DNA from 3 places in the Xenorhabdus aichiensis genome. Region 1 is predicted to be linked to each of the others. Evidence: predicted binding sites of a transcription regulator. Region 1 holds the regulator's gene; each other region holds the start of a gene.
What was found. Region 1 encodes LexA, which represses DNA repair genes until DNA is damaged. Its sites were predicted from a motif close to TNCTGTATGTACATACAGNA; they were not measured.

Region 1 (5,435 bases):
ACTGCGGCTAATGCGGCGATGATGCATCACAATACTGGTAATCAAAGATGGCAGGATCAGCAAGTGCTGGATATTGTTGCGATAATAAGTCATCAATACCGCGCTTTCACGAGGCAGGATAATGATATCCCCAAGGCTGTCTTTTTCGACTTCAAACTTATTCATCAGCAAGGCGTGATCCAGCAATTCTTCAGCTGTTTTGTTCGGTACAGTAACATCGTCAGCGTAAGGAACATTGCACAGTAATTGCAGATAGCAGTTCAATTGCTCAATCAGTTGCTCGCGAGTAAGTGCTCGCTGACGTGATGACAACAAGGCTGTAGTGCATAAATTGATGGCATTTGCTGCTGCGGCATTATTGATGTTGACCATAATATTGCCAGCCAGTTTGCTGACAGTAGGTGTCAGCCATGTCGGGCGCTGGGCGTCTATCGGATCGATGGAATCACGCCAGTCGGGAACATGATGGTTAAGGTATTGTGTCAGAGGAATGGGCTCGCCAAAGTTTACATAGCCTTGTCCCAGATTACGCAGCTTACGCAGCCCACTAACCATCTGAAAAAAACCTTCTTTTTCCTTGGTTGCACCGCGTAACTCTTTAGCGTAAGTTGCGACTTCCATTACATGCTCATAACCGACATAGATTGGCACGATGGTGATTGGACGGGAATCTCCACGCAGCATCGCCTGTAATGTCATCGAAAGGGTGCCGGTTTTCGGATCGAGCAGACGGCCGGTACGGGAACGCCCACCTTCGACGAAGTACTCAACAGAATAACCACGGGAAAATAACTCACCCAGATATTCACGGAATATCGTCGAATAGAGCTTGTTTCCTTTAAAAGTCCGGCGGATAAAGAATGCACCAAGGCGGCGGAATATCGGGCCTGCCGGCCAGAAATTAAGATTGATGCCGGCAGCAATGTGTGGTGGAACCAGCCCTTGGTGATAAAGCACATATGAGAGCAGGAGATAATCCATATGGCTGCGATGGCATGGGACATAAACCAGTTCATGACCATCCTGTGCCAGTTGGCGAACCCGCTCGGCGTTATGGACATTAATGCCCTGATACAAACGGTTCCACGTCCAGCTCAAGACACGGTCGGTCAAACGTACGGTTTCAGAAGAGAAATCTGCTGCAATCTCCTCCAACATATTGATAGCGTTTTGCTTCGCCTTTTCGGGTGAGATTTTTTTACTGCGCGTCTCATCGGCAATGGCTTTCTCAATGGCTTTGGATGTCAGCAGCTTGTTGAACAGATCCTGTCTGGCGGGCAAACGTGGCCCTACCGCAGCCAAACGCTGACGGGAATAGTGTATCCGTGCAACGCGGGCAAGTTTATTGGCAATGATATCATCCGTGCCATGATCATTGGCCATGCTGAGTAATGAAACGGGTGTGGAAAAACGCACAAAACTATCCCGTCCAAGCCACAGAATCGCAAAAAACTTTTGCACACCGTTTAGTAAACGCAGCTGTGGCGCTGTATTTCCTTCTTGCCCTTCGCGTCCAGGGGAGCGGCCGAACATCACAGAAACAGGCACCATCTGAATATCCAAATCGGGATTATTGCGATGCAGATCCAGATAAGAATGAAAAATCTTCACGGATTCATGTTTAGGTGCATAGCAACGGAACACACGTGGGCCATCATCAATAAAGACATAGCTTGGAAGCAGGGTGTCACCTATTTCCAAAGGATTCAACGGATCCGGCAGATCTTGCGCCAAGCATTGTTGACGCAGGGTCAATAAGTCTGTTTTTGAGTGATACGGCAGCACATACAAAATAGGCCGTGTCGTATCAAGGCTCAGTTCTGCAATGGGATCCGTGGGGATAAGTTTACTTTTTACTAAGAATTTTAATGGAAAATTCAACAACTTATAATATATTTTACGCCAACTTGACATAACAACTTTAAGCCTCTTGTTAGCAACGCGTCGCAAGCATACCAGAAACAGATTTTGAGATCTGTGGAAATAAGACAATAATAGGAGCTAAAAGTTATATGACCTTACAAATATTATGCTAATTGAAGAAAATTTTTTATGGCAAATCAATCAACAGGTTTGATTCGTATCATTAAAGCGGCAGGATACTCGGCGAAAGGTATTAGGGCTACGTGGCAAAATGAAGCGGCATTTCGGCAGGAAGTCATTGTAGCCATATTAGCGATCATCATTGCATTTTCCCTTGATTTTGGCACGTCCGAGAGGCTTTTGCTCATCGGTTCAGTCATGCTGGTGGTCATTGTGGAAATCCTCAATAGCGCCATTGAGGCTGTAGTTGATCGCATTGGCAGTGAATACCATGAATTATCGGGCAGGGCGAAAGACATGGGATCAGCTGCGGTATTTCTGACAATGATTCTGGCGTTGTTTATCTGGGGAATGATCCTTTGGTCGTATTTTATGCACTGATATGACATGGTTTTCGTCAATACACATTCTTTAGCGGCTTTTACGGGCTGGCAGGTTCCCAATTCGATTTTACCTGTATATACTCACAGTTTGACTGTATAAACAAACAGGGGGCGAAATGAAAGCATTAACTGCCAGACAGCAGCAAGTTTATGACTTGGTGCGTGACCATATTTCGCAAACGGGTATGCCACCAACACGTGCTGAAATCGCAGCGCGTCTTGGTTTTCGTTCACCTAACGCGGCAGAAGAGCATTTAAAAGCATTGGCGCGCAAAGGGGTGATAGAGATTATCTCTGGTGCATCCAGAGGTCTCCGTTTGCTTCTTGAAGAAGAAGGGTCGGCGGGATTACCGCTGATTGGTCGTGTTGCTGCTGGCGAACCATTGCTGGCTCAGGAACATATCGAGAGTCATTACAAAGTTGATCCTGCATTATTCAAACCAAATGCTAATTTCCTGTTGCGTGTCAGCGGGATGTCCATGAAAGACATCGGTATTATGGATGGGGATTTACTTGCTGTTCATAAAACACAGGATGTTCATAACGGCCAAATCATCGTGGCGCGAATTGAAGATGAAGTAACAGTAAAACGTTTTAGACAAATAGGAAACAGAATTGAACTGATTGCTGAAAATCCGGAATTCGAGCCTATCGTTGTGGATTTAAGTGAGCAGAGTTTTACCATTGAAGGATTGGCAGTTGGTATTATTCGTAACGGGGATTGGATCTGATTGTAAAAGCGGATAATTGCACTTTGCCATTCTGGGGCGGTCATTTTTCGTAGTACCCGTTCAATAAAAGTTTTACGGGAGTTTGAAAATAAATGTGTTTATCGGCCATGACCGCCTCAATCAAACTTAAGGCTATTTTGCCTTATTTCTTTTTATTCTCTTCAGTCTTGTGATTATGCTGACATGTATCGCGTTCTGTACAGGAATCGATTTCATGGCAAGGGGAACACAAACCGTGGACTTCAATCACGCTGTGTCGTAAATGAAACCCTACGCCTTGAGCTAACTGCTGAATAGCGGATTCAATATCCTTGGCATCCCGCTCGGTAACGGAACCACAATTCTCACAGATAAACATGGCTGACGTATGGCTGGGTTCCTCAAAATGATGGCAAATCACATAACTATTTGTGGATTCTATTTTGTGGACAAAACCTTGTTCAAGCAAAAATTCCAGCCCACGATAGACCGTTGGCGGTTTTGCCTGTGGCTCGACTTCACGTAGCAGATCCAATAAATCATAGGCGCTGATTGCGCCTGGCTGCGTTGAGATTAAACGCAGAATTTCAAGGCGTTGAGGTGTTAAACGCACTCCTCGTGATAGGCAGATTGTCTTAGCCTGTGTCAGTAATTTTTTTGGATTGATAGTTTTCATTACACCTTTCACACCCAGCATGATGCCAATAGTTGTAATATTATCATGTTTTTCAGTCTGGAAGTGGAATCCAGGCAGACGGCTACGGCGCTGATGGTTAAACGCGTCAGTGAAAAGGTGACTAACTATTCTGCTGTTACGCAATACTTTGTTTACTGGAGAATGGCTATTCAGGATAAAAATAAAAATTAATCGGTAGATAAGAACGATAGAATATGCTGAAAACAAAATTTTAATTCTTTGGCGGTAGAAAAAAGCATGTATGGTGGTAATAGCAGCTTCTTTTAAAAGCCGCTATTTTGTAAGGGGAATTAACGCAATTGTTATTTAGTGAAGATGTCTTTAAAGGGATTCCAGCCATCATCGCCTTTTATTTCTTTTAAATAATAGGCATAGTTCGCTGTAAAACCCCACATAATATATGTTAGCGGCATTGTTCCATATATTAGGGTTTCAGATATTGATGTAACGCCTATAGCTAATAAAATGGAAAAAATGAATAAGCTCAAACCTTTTTTCCATAATCCTATAGCTAAGAAATAAAAAATGCCAAAGATAAAGGCAAGCCAATTTATATTTATCAGAATTCGTTTTTTTTGCGGTATGTTTTTTATACCTACCTTAAATTCTTTCGACGCAGGGCTACTATATTGTTCAAAAAATTTAAAGCGCTCTTGCCATTTTTCAGGATATTTAGATACGTCCATTGAGTTCCCTTGTTTATTCTCATGATATTCTATTAAGTTCAATAACTATCTTTTTTTAAAACAGTCATAAACGGTAATTTCTATTTTTGGATGTTATTTGTGAAAGATTTATTTTTTCTTTATGGTAACAAATAATCTTCCCTGTGTATTAAAGATGCTAATGTTAAAGCACAAGATTAATCAATATCAATACTGTTTTCATATACAGTATTTTGCGTGTGATTAATTGCATTGTTGATATTTTCTTTTCGTTATTAGTTGTTTTAAGTGAGATTTAGTGGTTTCATATTTACGTATATAAAACCATATAACTATGCGAACCTCTGGTAATATCTTATAGATTGTACTTTTTTTAATAACATTTAATCGCTGTGCGGCTAAATCTAATAAAATCATACCTACGATTAATTGTCAGGATTGAAACATTATTCCCTTCTGAAATTATCGCGTCTAATGCAATGAACAGTGCTTCAATCTTACGCCTTTTCAGTGTATTTGGCATTGGTGTGGAAAAGATAGCTTGTAATGTTCTCTTATGTCTGGCGTTTAATGTATTTATTCAAATTGATTTCCATTATTTGAGTTTTCCGTCTCCAAGTTACAAGAGTGATATGATATTTTGATATCAAATAAAGTGAGCAAATAATTGATAATTATCTCTTTTACCTTCTTCAAATCTTCTACTAAGAACGACAATCGTTGCTTTTAGTTCGTATGGATTCCTGTCTGCGCTCTGGAGCTTCTCTGTGCTATAGTAGACCATAAATTTCCCCCTATTCTCTGTATCAGCTTCCTTATAAATGAGGGAACGACAAGAGATTCAGAGAATGAAAATATCGCCTTGAAAGTACAAAAATGCAGCAAAATAAAAAAATTGAGAATACTGATACAACTAAAAATGTGAGCAAAAAAGAGG
Region 2 (5,435 bases), on a different contig from region 1:
GGGGTGATGAATTATGAAATGGAATCAGCCACTCTGTTGACGATGTGTGCAAGTCAGGGACTGCGTGCCGGTATGGTGGCAGGGGTGATCGTCAACCGGACGCAACAGGAAATTCCAGATGTTGAACTGTTGAAAAAAACTGAAAGCAGCGCTTTGGGAATCGTGGTCGACGCGGCTCGCCGTTTGTTGTAATCGCTTTCATTAAGGGCCAGAACATGCTGGCCCGATCTTTCTGCTTACCTATCTTTCTTTCGTTCTAAAATCTGATAATGTCATAACGCTTTTTATCAATAACGATCTATTTAAATCATAACAAGAGTAACTATGACCACAACATTGCTATCCCATCCTTCATTGCTCCCCTTACATGGCGGCATTAACTTCCGTGATTTAGGTAATAAAACGCTACATAATGGCGCGAAAATCAAATCAGGGCTGTTATTTCGCTCAGGCTCTCTGGACAGGTTGACCGAAAACGATCAAGCTTTTCTGGTTGGCCAAAACCTTTTCCAGATCATTGATTATCGTGATAGCAGCGAAATTGAGGATAAGCCAGATCGAGTGTGGCGTGGGGCGAATTATCACCATGCTCCGGCCAATCCACTCTCTAAGGAAGTTGATGCCAATCTGGAAAAATTGGGTCAGGAACTTCTGGAACAGTTTGATGCACAAGCATTCATGCTGCGTTTATACGAATTATTGCCAATCAACAATCCTGCTTACAAAAAGCTGGCCAATCTATTGATGCAACCAGAGAACGGCGGAATTGTACAGCATTGTGCAGTGGGTAAAGACAGAACTGGCGTTGGATCTGCGCTGGTGCTGTTTGCTCTGGGAGCAGATTTGGATACGGTAATGGAAGACTATTTAGTCACCAACGTTACGCTGGCACCGTATCGGGAATATCTCTTGAATGAACATGCAAAAGTCATGAGTGACCGTGTGATTGAAAAATTTGCTTATGTTTATTCAGTGCGGGAAGAGTTTTTACTGACGGCCTTAAATAGTATTAACCAGCATTATGGCAGTGTGGATATCTGGCTGGAAAAAGATATCGGGCTGGATATGACAGCACGTGAAAAGTTACAAAGTTATTTTCTTGAATAAAAATACTGCGTTAGCATTGGTTTATATATCAGGTGCTAACTTGGTACATCTGATGAATTAATACAGGAACGGCTAATTTGAGCTTGCATGAAATTATCGAACTGGTCACAGACTTCGTAAAAGCCCATGAAGATTGGGCAATCCCCATTATTTTCCTACTTGCTTTTGGTGAATCTCTGGCATTTATCTCCCTGTTGTTGCCTGCGACGATCATTTTATTAGGATTGGGCGCGTTGATTGGTGAAAGCGGGTTAAATTTCTGGCCGATATGGATAGCGGCGGCCGCGGGAGCCTTTTTTGGCGATTGGGTTTCCTATTTGTTTGGTGTCCACTACAAGGATAATGTCGGCAAAATATGGCCACTGTCACGTCATCCGCAAACATTAGTTCGCGGCCATCGATTTTTTGAACGCTGGGGAGTTTGGGGTGTTTTCATTGGGCGATTTTTTGGTCCATTTAGAGCAGTTATACCGCTGGTGGCGGGTATTTGCGCCATGCCGAAACGTCATTTCCAGCTCGCCAATTTTGCCTCTGCGCTGATTTGGGCCTTCGGTATTTTGGCCCCGGGAGCGTTTGGTTTACGCTGGCTGGCAGAATGGATGGGCTAACTGCGAGCCGCTTTGCAAACTGAAAGAAACTCATTAAAGAATCTGGACATCTATACAGCATCTATTTAACTTACATTAAGGTGAAGTTAACCGGGGTGAAGTAAGCGGGAGGCGTATAGGTGGATATCCAGTGGTTATACATGTTGATTGGCAGTTTAAGTGGATTGCTGGGCGGAGGGATTTTCGTCTGGCTTTCTGTTCACCAGCGAATTCAACAGAAAGAGTTGGAACTGCGTGAACTGCATAGTCAGCTTGCTATCAGCCATGAAAAGTTAGAACAGTCCCGCTATTGGCGTACTGAGTGTGAGCAATTAAATCAAGAACTGCTGGCGCAGCGCGAAATCAACAGCGTACAGGAAGTTGAATTACGTGAATTAAGCACACGGCTTGAAGAGAGCAGGCTGGCCGCAGAAGAAAAACAGCGTCTATTGATCAATAGTGAACAACGCCTCAATACCCAATTTGAAAATCTCGCCAATCGTATTTTTGAGCAGAATCGGCGCCGTACCGATGAATACAGCCGCCAAAGCCTTAATGACCTCTTGATGCCTTTTCGCGAGCAGCTTGACGGGTTCCGCAGTCAAGTACAGGACAGTTTCGGACAGGAAGCTCGCGAACGCCATACTCTGACCCATGAAATCCGCAATCTCCAGCAACTTAATGCACAAATGGCAAAAGAGGCGATCAACCTGACGAAAGCCCTGAAAGGGGATAATAAAATGCAGGGTGATTGGGGCGAAATGGTGTTGGCTCGCGTTTTGGAATCTTCTGGTTTACGTGAAGGGTATGAATTTCATACACAGGTCAACATTAAAACAGAAAACGGTGAGCGCTTTCAGCCTGATGTCATCGTGCATTTGCCACAGGAAAAAGATGTCATTATTGATGCCAAAATGTCACTGATCGCCTATGAACGTTACTTTAACAGCGATGATGACACGCAGCAGGCACAGGCGTTACAGGAGCATATAAACTCAATCAAAGGACATATTCGGGGACTAAGCCGGAAAGATTATCAACAATTGCCCGGCTTACGGTCGCTGGATTATGTTTTGATGTTTATCCCCGTAGAACCGGCTTATCTGGTGGCTCTCAATCAAGCACCTGAATTACTGGATGAAGCATTGAAACATAATATTATGCTGGTTAGTCCATCAACACTTCTGGTTGCAGTGCGTACCATTAATAATCTTTGGCGCTATGAATATCAGAGCCAGAATGCACGCCTTATTGCGGACAAAGCAACCAGAATGTATGACAAAATGCGGTTGTTTGTGGATGATATGCAAGGGTTGGGACACAGCCTCAATAAAGCACAGGAGAGTTACCATTTGGCAATGAAAAAACTGGCTGAAGGGCGGGGAAACCTGATTAGCCAGGCTGAAGGATTCCGTGATTTAGGTATTGATGTTAAGCGCCCTATTGATTCACAGCTTATTGATAAATCTTTCCAATCATTGCAGGTTAATGAGTGAAGTGTGGATAGGGTTTTGTCAGAAAGGCTGGTACACTTGCTATAAATTTTTTTGAATAAAAAGCGGGCAAATAACATGGCTGATCAATCGAAAAAAACTACAGATTTTGGTTTCCGCACCGTAGAAAAAGATGAAAAACAAAATATGGTGGCCGAGGTATTTCACTCTGTCGCTTCAAAATACGACTTGATGAATGATTTGATGTCATTTGGCATTCATCGCATCTGGAAACGTTTCACCATCGATGCAAGTGGAATTCGCCGTGGTCATAAAGTGTTGGATCTTGCGGGAGGAACGGGGGATCTGACGGCGAAGTTTTCCCGTATCGTGGGAGAAAAAGGTGAAGTCGTATTGGCAGATATCAACGAATCGATGTTGAAAGTCGGGCGTGAGAAACTACGTGATATCGGTATCGTGGGCAATGTTAATTATGTTCAGGCTAATGCTGAAGAATTGCCTTTTCCAGACAATCACTTTGACTGTATTACCATCTCTTTTGGCTTGCGCAATGTGACGGATAAAGAAAAAGCCTTGCGTTCTATGTGCCGAGTACTTAAACCGGGCGGGCGTCTTTTAGTGCTGGAATTCTCCAAACCCGTACTGGCACCTTTGAGCAAAGTTTATGATGCTTATTCGTTCCATGTCTTACCTCGAATTGGCCAGATGATTGTCAAGGACGCGGACAGTTACCGCTACCTGACAGAATCCATCCGTATGCACCCTGATCAGGAAACATTAAAAACCATGATGGAAGAAGCAGGCTTTGACCAAGTTTCTTACACTAATATGACCGGGGGGATCGTTGCACTGCATAAAGGATTCAAATTCTGAAATGGAGACTCCCGAATTAAGTGATAACCTGAATTCTACGGTGTTGTTTCCGGTGCTGACTGCGTTTCTGGAAACGACTCTGAATCATCTTCTGTACCGTGAAACTGTATTGAAGTCTGCCCGCATGAGGCTGGCAGGTAAGGTACTGTCCATCGAATTGAAAGAAATTAAAACACCACTGGTATTGATATTCAGTGAAAAACAGGTGGATGTTTTGAGCCAATGGTCAGAGTCTGCCGACTGTTCGATGAAAACGACGTTCACCGCGTTACTCAAATTGCGAGATCGTCAGTGTCTTTCATCTCTGATTAACAGTGGTGAAATCGTTATCGAAGGGGATATGCAAGTTATGCAGCAATGGTCGGCTCTGCTGGATATGTCTGAGTGGGATCCTGCTCATTATCTTTCCCCTTATGTTGGCGATATTGTGGCAGAAGGCCTCAGTCGGGTGATGAAGGAAGGCGTTAAATTTGCCAGCAATGCGATTACAAGGCAGAAAACCTATCTTACGGAATCATTGACGGAAGAGTGGCGAATGGCACCCAACCCGCTGGAAGTGGCTTACTTCAGTGAAGAAGTCAATGCGGTTGCCAATGATATGTCTCATATGGAAAAACGGCTGGCGGCACTGGAGGGAAAATATGACTCCCAGTGAAATAAAACGCCTTTACTTTATTGTTCGGGTCTTTCTTTCCTATGGTCTGGATGAACTGATCCCCAATATTCGTCTGACATGGCCGTTACGTTTCGGGCGTTATTTCCTGTTCTGGCTCCCCAATCGACACAAGGATAAACCACTCGGTGAGCGGTTACGTCTGGCATTGCAAGAACTTGGCCCAGTGTGGATCAAGTTTGGTCAAATGCTCTCTACCCGTCGGGATCTGTTTCCTCCGGCTATCGCCGATCAACTCTCGATGTTGCAGGATCGGGTCGTTTCTTTTGATGGCGCAGTGGCTCGCAAATCCATTGAAACTGCTTTGGGTGGACCGCTGGAAACATGGTTTGATGATTTTGATTCACAGCCATTAGCTTCAGCTTCTATTGCACAGGTACATACTGCTCGGCTTAAGGAGAATGGCAAGAAAGTTGTCCTTAAGGTGATCCGTCCAGATATCCTGCCTGTTATCAAAGCAGATGTCCGTTTAATGTACCGTATGGCGCATCTGGTTCCTTTACTGCCCAATGGCTATCGTCTTCGCCCGCGTGAAGTTGTGCGTGAGTACGAAAAAACGTTGCTTGATGAACTGAATTTATTGCGTGAAGCAGCAAATGCGATCCAACTGCGCCGCAATTTTGAAGATAGCTCAATGCTTTACGTGCCAGAAGTTTATCCTGATTATTGTCGGGAAAATGTACTGGTCATGGAGCGTATTTATGGCATTCCCGTGTCAGACATTGCTACATTGGAAGCGCG
Region 3 (5,435 bases), on a different contig from region 1:
AGCAGGTAAAACAATCAGTGCTGCGAATGTTGCACCTCCACCAACACCAGCGACACCTGCAGAGCTGATTGTCACAATACCGACGAGAGTCGCAATCCACAGGGGATCGAAAGGGTCAATACCAACGGTTGGGGCAACCATTACTGCTAACATGGCTGGATAAATACCGGCACAGCCATTTTGACCGATAGTCGCACCAAAAGAGGCAGAAAAACTGGCAATGGATTCTGGTACACCAAGGCGACGGGTTTGTGTTTCAACATTCAACGGAATACTGGCAGCACTTGAACGGCTGGTAAATGCAAACGTCAGAGCCGGGCCGGCTTTCTTGAAGAATTTGATCGGGTTGATGCCAGTCAGTGCCAAAAGCCCTCCATGTACGACAAACATCAAACCAAGGGCAATATAGGAAGCAACGACAAAATTGCCCAGTTGTGCGATATCGTGAATGTTGGAGCTGGCAACGACTTTAGTCATCAGAGCCATAACGCCGTATGGTGTTAGGCGCATAACCAGCCTGACGAGTTTCATTGCCCATGCTTGCAGGGTATCAATGGCAATAAGAGCTCGCTCACCACGTTCATGGTCATCTTTAAGCATTTGTAATGCAGCGATACCCAGAAACGCGGCAAAAATCACAACACCGATAATTGAGGTAGGGCTTGCTCCAGTAAGGTCAGCAAATGGATTTTTAGGAATAAAAGAGAGGATAAGCTGTGGCACACCCAGATCTGAAACTTTGCCAATATAATTTGTTTCAATAGCAGACAGGCGCGCCGTTTCTTGTGTGCCTTGAATTAATCCTGCAGCAGTCAGACCAAACACATTGGCGATAATGATGCCGATTAAAGCTGAAATTGCAGTGGTGAACAACAAGGTTCCAATTGTCAGGAAACTGATTTTCCCTAAAGCAGACGCTTTATGTAAACGTGCGACTGCACTCAGAATAGAAGCGAAGACTAATGGCATAATAACCATTTGCAGTAACTGCACGTAGCCATTGCCGACGATATTGAACCATTTAATTGATTCTTTCACGATGACATTGTGTGCACCATAAATGACGTTCAATGCCAGCCCAAAAATAACACCTACGACTAGGGCAACAACAACTTTTTTGGACAGGCTCCACTTATTGGAGCTCGCTTTTGCTAATACTATAAGTAGTGCTATAAAAATCAGCACATTAATGACGAGTGGTAAATTCATCCCTAGCCTCCAAAATTTCTAACTATATGATTTTTTTGTATGGTATTTAATCGCGCTAGGTTATAACGGAACGTTATACCATTTAATAGATAAGAAAACATGGTATCAGCATAAGAAAAGTCTTACTTATAATTAAATGGAATTAAATATAATGATTTCTTACTATCTAGTGCAATTGGTTATATAGCCTTATGTTATTACATTTGATTTTCGTCTGATTTTTGCTGATTGGCGATATAACTTGCGGAGTTACAGATAGTGATTAAAGTGCAGGAAACAAAAATTATTTATGTTTTAGAGAATGACCCCATTGAGGAAATGGGGTCACGAACTGATAAGGATATATTTAATCCGCTACTTATATAGGCTCTGCAACTTGTCAATTTGCAACTTATCGATTTGTAATTTATCAAAATAGTGGTGGATAAACGAAAAATCAATGTGATGTGGAAGGAGAATGGCAATGACGACCACCAGCACAGCAATAAATCGCTCCGCTTTTTTGCGTTCCTTTCCTCTAAGAATAGGGATACAAAAACGTATTCTCAGTGGCCATAAGAGTGGAATACCTGCGGGTGTAAGCATATCAGCAATCAGATGGCTGATATAACCCACAATCATTGCATGAAAAAAGTCAGTTGGAATGGGCCAACCAGACGGTATTTCAGCCTGGAAGAGAATAATTCCTACCACCAGAGCCAGTAAGCTGTGAGTAAATCCGCGATGCCCGCATAGTCGTGCAATAGGAATTGATATAAAACGGAATAATCTACCTAACGTTGAACTGGGATGATCAATATCAGGTAACAATGAGGCCAGAAGCACTCCAGGAAGCATATGAAGCCAGTCTCCCTGTGCTATTTCTGGTGTAATTTCTAGCTGGTGAGCCAATACGAGGCTGGCAACTGAAAAGAGGAGATGCCCTTCTGCTGTCATAACGATTTATATTAATTATTTATGCTGATTGCTGTTTATACATACAGTGGGGCAGTATAGAGGGTTTTTCACAAGTATGATAGGGGGTAAATAAGATAAATCTGTTATTTATTAATATATGGCACTAAGATTTAATTGGTTTTTACCTAGAGCAGCTAAGATGAAGTACACTATGATGAATATTTGCGCTGCCGTGTAGGGAAAATACAAATCAAAAAATGGCAGCGCAGAACAACTATCAAGTAATGTTTTCTATGGTTAATTCTTCCAGTGAATTTAACTTATTATCAGCCAATGACCAGCGGGGGTCATCAAAATGGTGGAAGGCAGGAATCACAATAGAGCGCATTCTTGCTGCTTTGGCTGCTACCATACCGTTGAATGAATCTTCCAGTGTAAGGCAATTAATAGGGTTAACCCCAAGTTGGCTAGCTGCCTGCAGATACACTTCAGGATGTGGTTTACTGTATGGTAAATTTGCAGCAGAAACTACAACATTGAAGTAATGTCTCAAGTTAAACAATTCAAGTACTTGCTCGAGCATATTATGGGGGGACGCAGAAGCCAGACCGACTTTAAGGCCATGTTTATGACAGAGGTTTAAAGCGTATTCGACACCGGGAAGCAGGGGACGGTTTTCTTTGACTAACCGGATAACGTGGTTGATGATGCGCTGTTCAACTTCCTTTTTTGAGGTGCCTTGCCAAGGTGATAACTGATACCATAGTTCAACCACCTTATCGATGCGTAATCCCAGTGTATCAGGCAATTTATTCGCCAAAGATAAGTCCAGTCCCAATTCACCAAATACGGTTTTTTCTCCTTGCTCCCAGTAAGGCTCTGAATCAATAAGCAGGCCATCCATATCAAAAATGGCGGCTTCTATAGGTAAATGAAATGACATCTTATATCTCTCCTTGATGGTGATAGCGATTAAAGATTTATAATTGTAGCAAGCTCTATGTTTTAAATCTCGTTATGAACAGATAACAAAGAAAGGCATAGTTTTCTAGGAAAAATGAGAGTCATACATTACAAATGAGGTTAAAGTTAGTCTCTTATCAGCTATCATTGAGTAAAAATAAAATGATTTATGCTAATGAGGAATGTTAATGACGTACCAACAAGCTGGATATGTTGCTATTGCGAAACGGATCTTGGGCTGGGTTATTTTTGTACCCGCTTTTTTGTCAACTTTTGTCTCAGTGATCAATCTGGCATGGCAACATGGTGTGAAAGGAAGTGGAATTTATGCAGTATTGAATGATTTTTTAAGAATGATGACAGAGATGATCAAATTCAATACATCATTTTTGGATTTTTTCTGGAAGCATTCACCAATACCTGATCGTATGGTGATGATTACAGGTACAAATGTTAGTTTCCTTGTGATCTATTTTCTTATGTTCGTCGGGTTGGCAATGAGTGCATCAGGCTTAAGAATGTATCGCCAATTTAAATTCATCAAGGAACATATCGAAGATCAAATGATCCTTGAAAATGCTAAGGAAAGTGGAATAACCAAGGAGCAGTTGGAAGCCAAGATTAAATTTCCTCTTCATTCGTTATTCAGTCAAATTTTTATCCTTTATATATCACCAATAATTATTGGTGCGATTGCTTATTTTTTATCAAAACTATTGGGTTGGTAATGTAAAAATAAAAATAATAGCTGCGGAAGCATTTATCTTCTCTTCGCAGCTTATTAAAATATTCAGTGGCTTAATCGGCATTAGTAGTGTTTTTTTACCTTTGTTCTATCTAATAAGCATTTATTTCTTAATATAATAAATTTTTCTTTTTTATTTTATCTATCAGGTGAAAACTAATTAAGCATAGTTAATGTATTTAGTGTGTCGTGAATTTTGTTTTATCGTCATTGTTAATTTGTTTAATATACAGATAATTAACTCCGATTTTTGGCAATGGTGTTAGATCAGAGTTAATAATAATGATTGTTATTTTCATTGATTAAGTAGATAGCGGTAATTGCTATTCAGATAATATATTATCAATCATATTTTGCACCATGATGAAGTTTTCCCCTCCAAAAAGGTTGCAGCGATTCAGTAAGTAGTAAAGTTGATAAAGTGGTTGTCGCTCAATAAAACTTTGTGGTAATGGCCAAATACTTTGGTAACCATCAAAAATTTGTAGGGGTAGCTCTGGACAAAGAGGCAGCATGGCAAGGTCACATTCACGATCTCCCCAATAGCAGGCGGGATCAAATGCTGCGGCAGAGTTGCTATTTAATGATGCACAATTTGTTGGCCATAAATCGCCATGTAGGAGAGAAGGCTGAGGTTGGTGAGATTGTAGCTTGTCACTGATTATTTGGACAATAAGCTCGATGTTGCCAAACACCATTCCCCTATCTGCCGCGAGTTGTAATTGCCAGCCAATCCGTTTTTCTGCGTAAAATTGATTCCAGCGCTTTTGCCATCCATTAGGCTGTATGGTGGTCGCGAGCATGTTATCAAAATCAAAACCAAATTTAGGTTGTTCACTCCATTGGTGCAGTTTCGCGAGTTGTTGGCCAAAGTAGTACGCACTATAGGCATTAAATGGCTTTATAGGTAAATATTCCAGCAAAAGAAAACTATGGTCGCGATCGTACCCAACGCCGTAAATTTCAGGGACACGGATAGTTTTGCTGTGGGCCAGCAATTCCAGTTGTTCTGCTTCTGCTTTAAAAACAGGTAACATTTCTTTCAAATTGGATTTGATAAAAATATGCTGTTCGCCGTACTGAACACACCAAGAACGGTGAATATCCCCTCCTGCTAATTCCGTTTTATTGTGAATTTCAGCGCTACCAAAATGCTCACTTAATAGACGGTTCACTGCTTGCCACATGATTCACCTCATTAAGTTGACAATTGCTATGCTCATATTACAGACAGATGCAACAATTGAACAGGTTAAAAAGTGATTTAAATAGCACTCAATAGAGAATCATATCCAAAATTAGATATGGCTCTCTACTTTATTAATTTGATTCACCTGAAATTTATGATGATGGAGATGGGATATCTTTGGTACGCTTCTTGCTCATTTTCTTTCTAGCTAATTTTATTTGGTCATAAATAAGTGCTGTTATGAAGAAAATAGCTTGAATAATGACGATACAAGGCCCTGTTTCACCATCGATGTGAAAGCTGATTATTGTACCGAGCACACTGGATGACACAGAAGCAATCATTGCAACAATAAGCATGCGATCAAAACTCCGGCAGAGCATAAATGCAATAATGCCGGGAGATATCAGCATGGCAATAACCAGAATAATG

Region 2: rmuC (DNA recombination protein RmuC) is a predicted target of LexA. The motif match lies at 1,756-1,775, and genes of this name have one in related genera.
Region 3: PSI22_RS06365 (metal-dependent hydrolase) is a predicted target of LexA. The motif match lies at 2,175-2,194, and genes of this name have one in related genera.

The regions. Positions count from the first base shown of each region.
Region 1 is NZ_JAQRFO010000051.1:10,785-16,219, reverse strand. Features, by position in the region: gene plsB (glycerol-3-phosphate 1-O-acyltransferase PlsB) at 1-1,914, opposite strand, end outside; gene PSI22_RS17635 (diacylglycerol kinase) at 2,053-2,424, shown strand; gene lexA (transcriptional repressor LexA) at 2,543-3,157, shown strand; gene zur (zinc uptake transcriptional repressor Zur) at 3,300-3,812, opposite strand; gene PSI22_RS17620 (DUF2628 domain-containing protein) at 4,136-4,519, opposite strand; gene dusA (tRNA dihydrouridine(20/20a) synthase DusA) at 5,375-5,435, shown strand, end outside.
Region 2 is NZ_JAQRFO010000029.1:14,723-20,157, reverse strand. Features, by position in the region: gene udp (uridine phosphorylase) at 1-192, shown strand, start outside; gene PSI22_RS13520 (tyrosine-protein phosphatase) at 325-1,107, shown strand; gene PSI22_RS13515 (DedA family protein) at 1,185-1,715, shown strand; gene rmuC (DNA recombination protein RmuC) at 1,835-3,190, shown strand; gene ubiE (bifunctional demethylmenaquinone methyltransferase/2-methoxy-6-polyprenyl-1,4-benzoquinol methylase UbiE) at 3,266-4,021, shown strand; gene ubiJ (ubiquinone biosynthesis protein UbiJ) at 4,023-4,676, shown strand; gene ubiB (ubiquinone biosynthesis regulatory protein kinase UbiB) at 4,663-5,435, shown strand, end outside.
Region 3 is NZ_JAQRFO010000009.1:86,684-92,118, reverse strand. Features, by position in the region: gene PSI22_RS06370 (L-cystine transporter) at 1-1,209, opposite strand, end outside; gene PSI22_RS06365 (metal-dependent hydrolase) at 1,564-2,145, opposite strand; gene hxpB (hexitol phosphatase HxpB) at 2,384-3,049, opposite strand; gene PSI22_RS06355 (YniB family protein) at 3,258-3,797, shown strand; gene PSI22_RS06350 (fructosamine kinase family protein) at 4,138-5,001, opposite strand; gene PSI22_RS06345 (metal ABC transporter permease) at 5,156-5,435, opposite strand, start outside.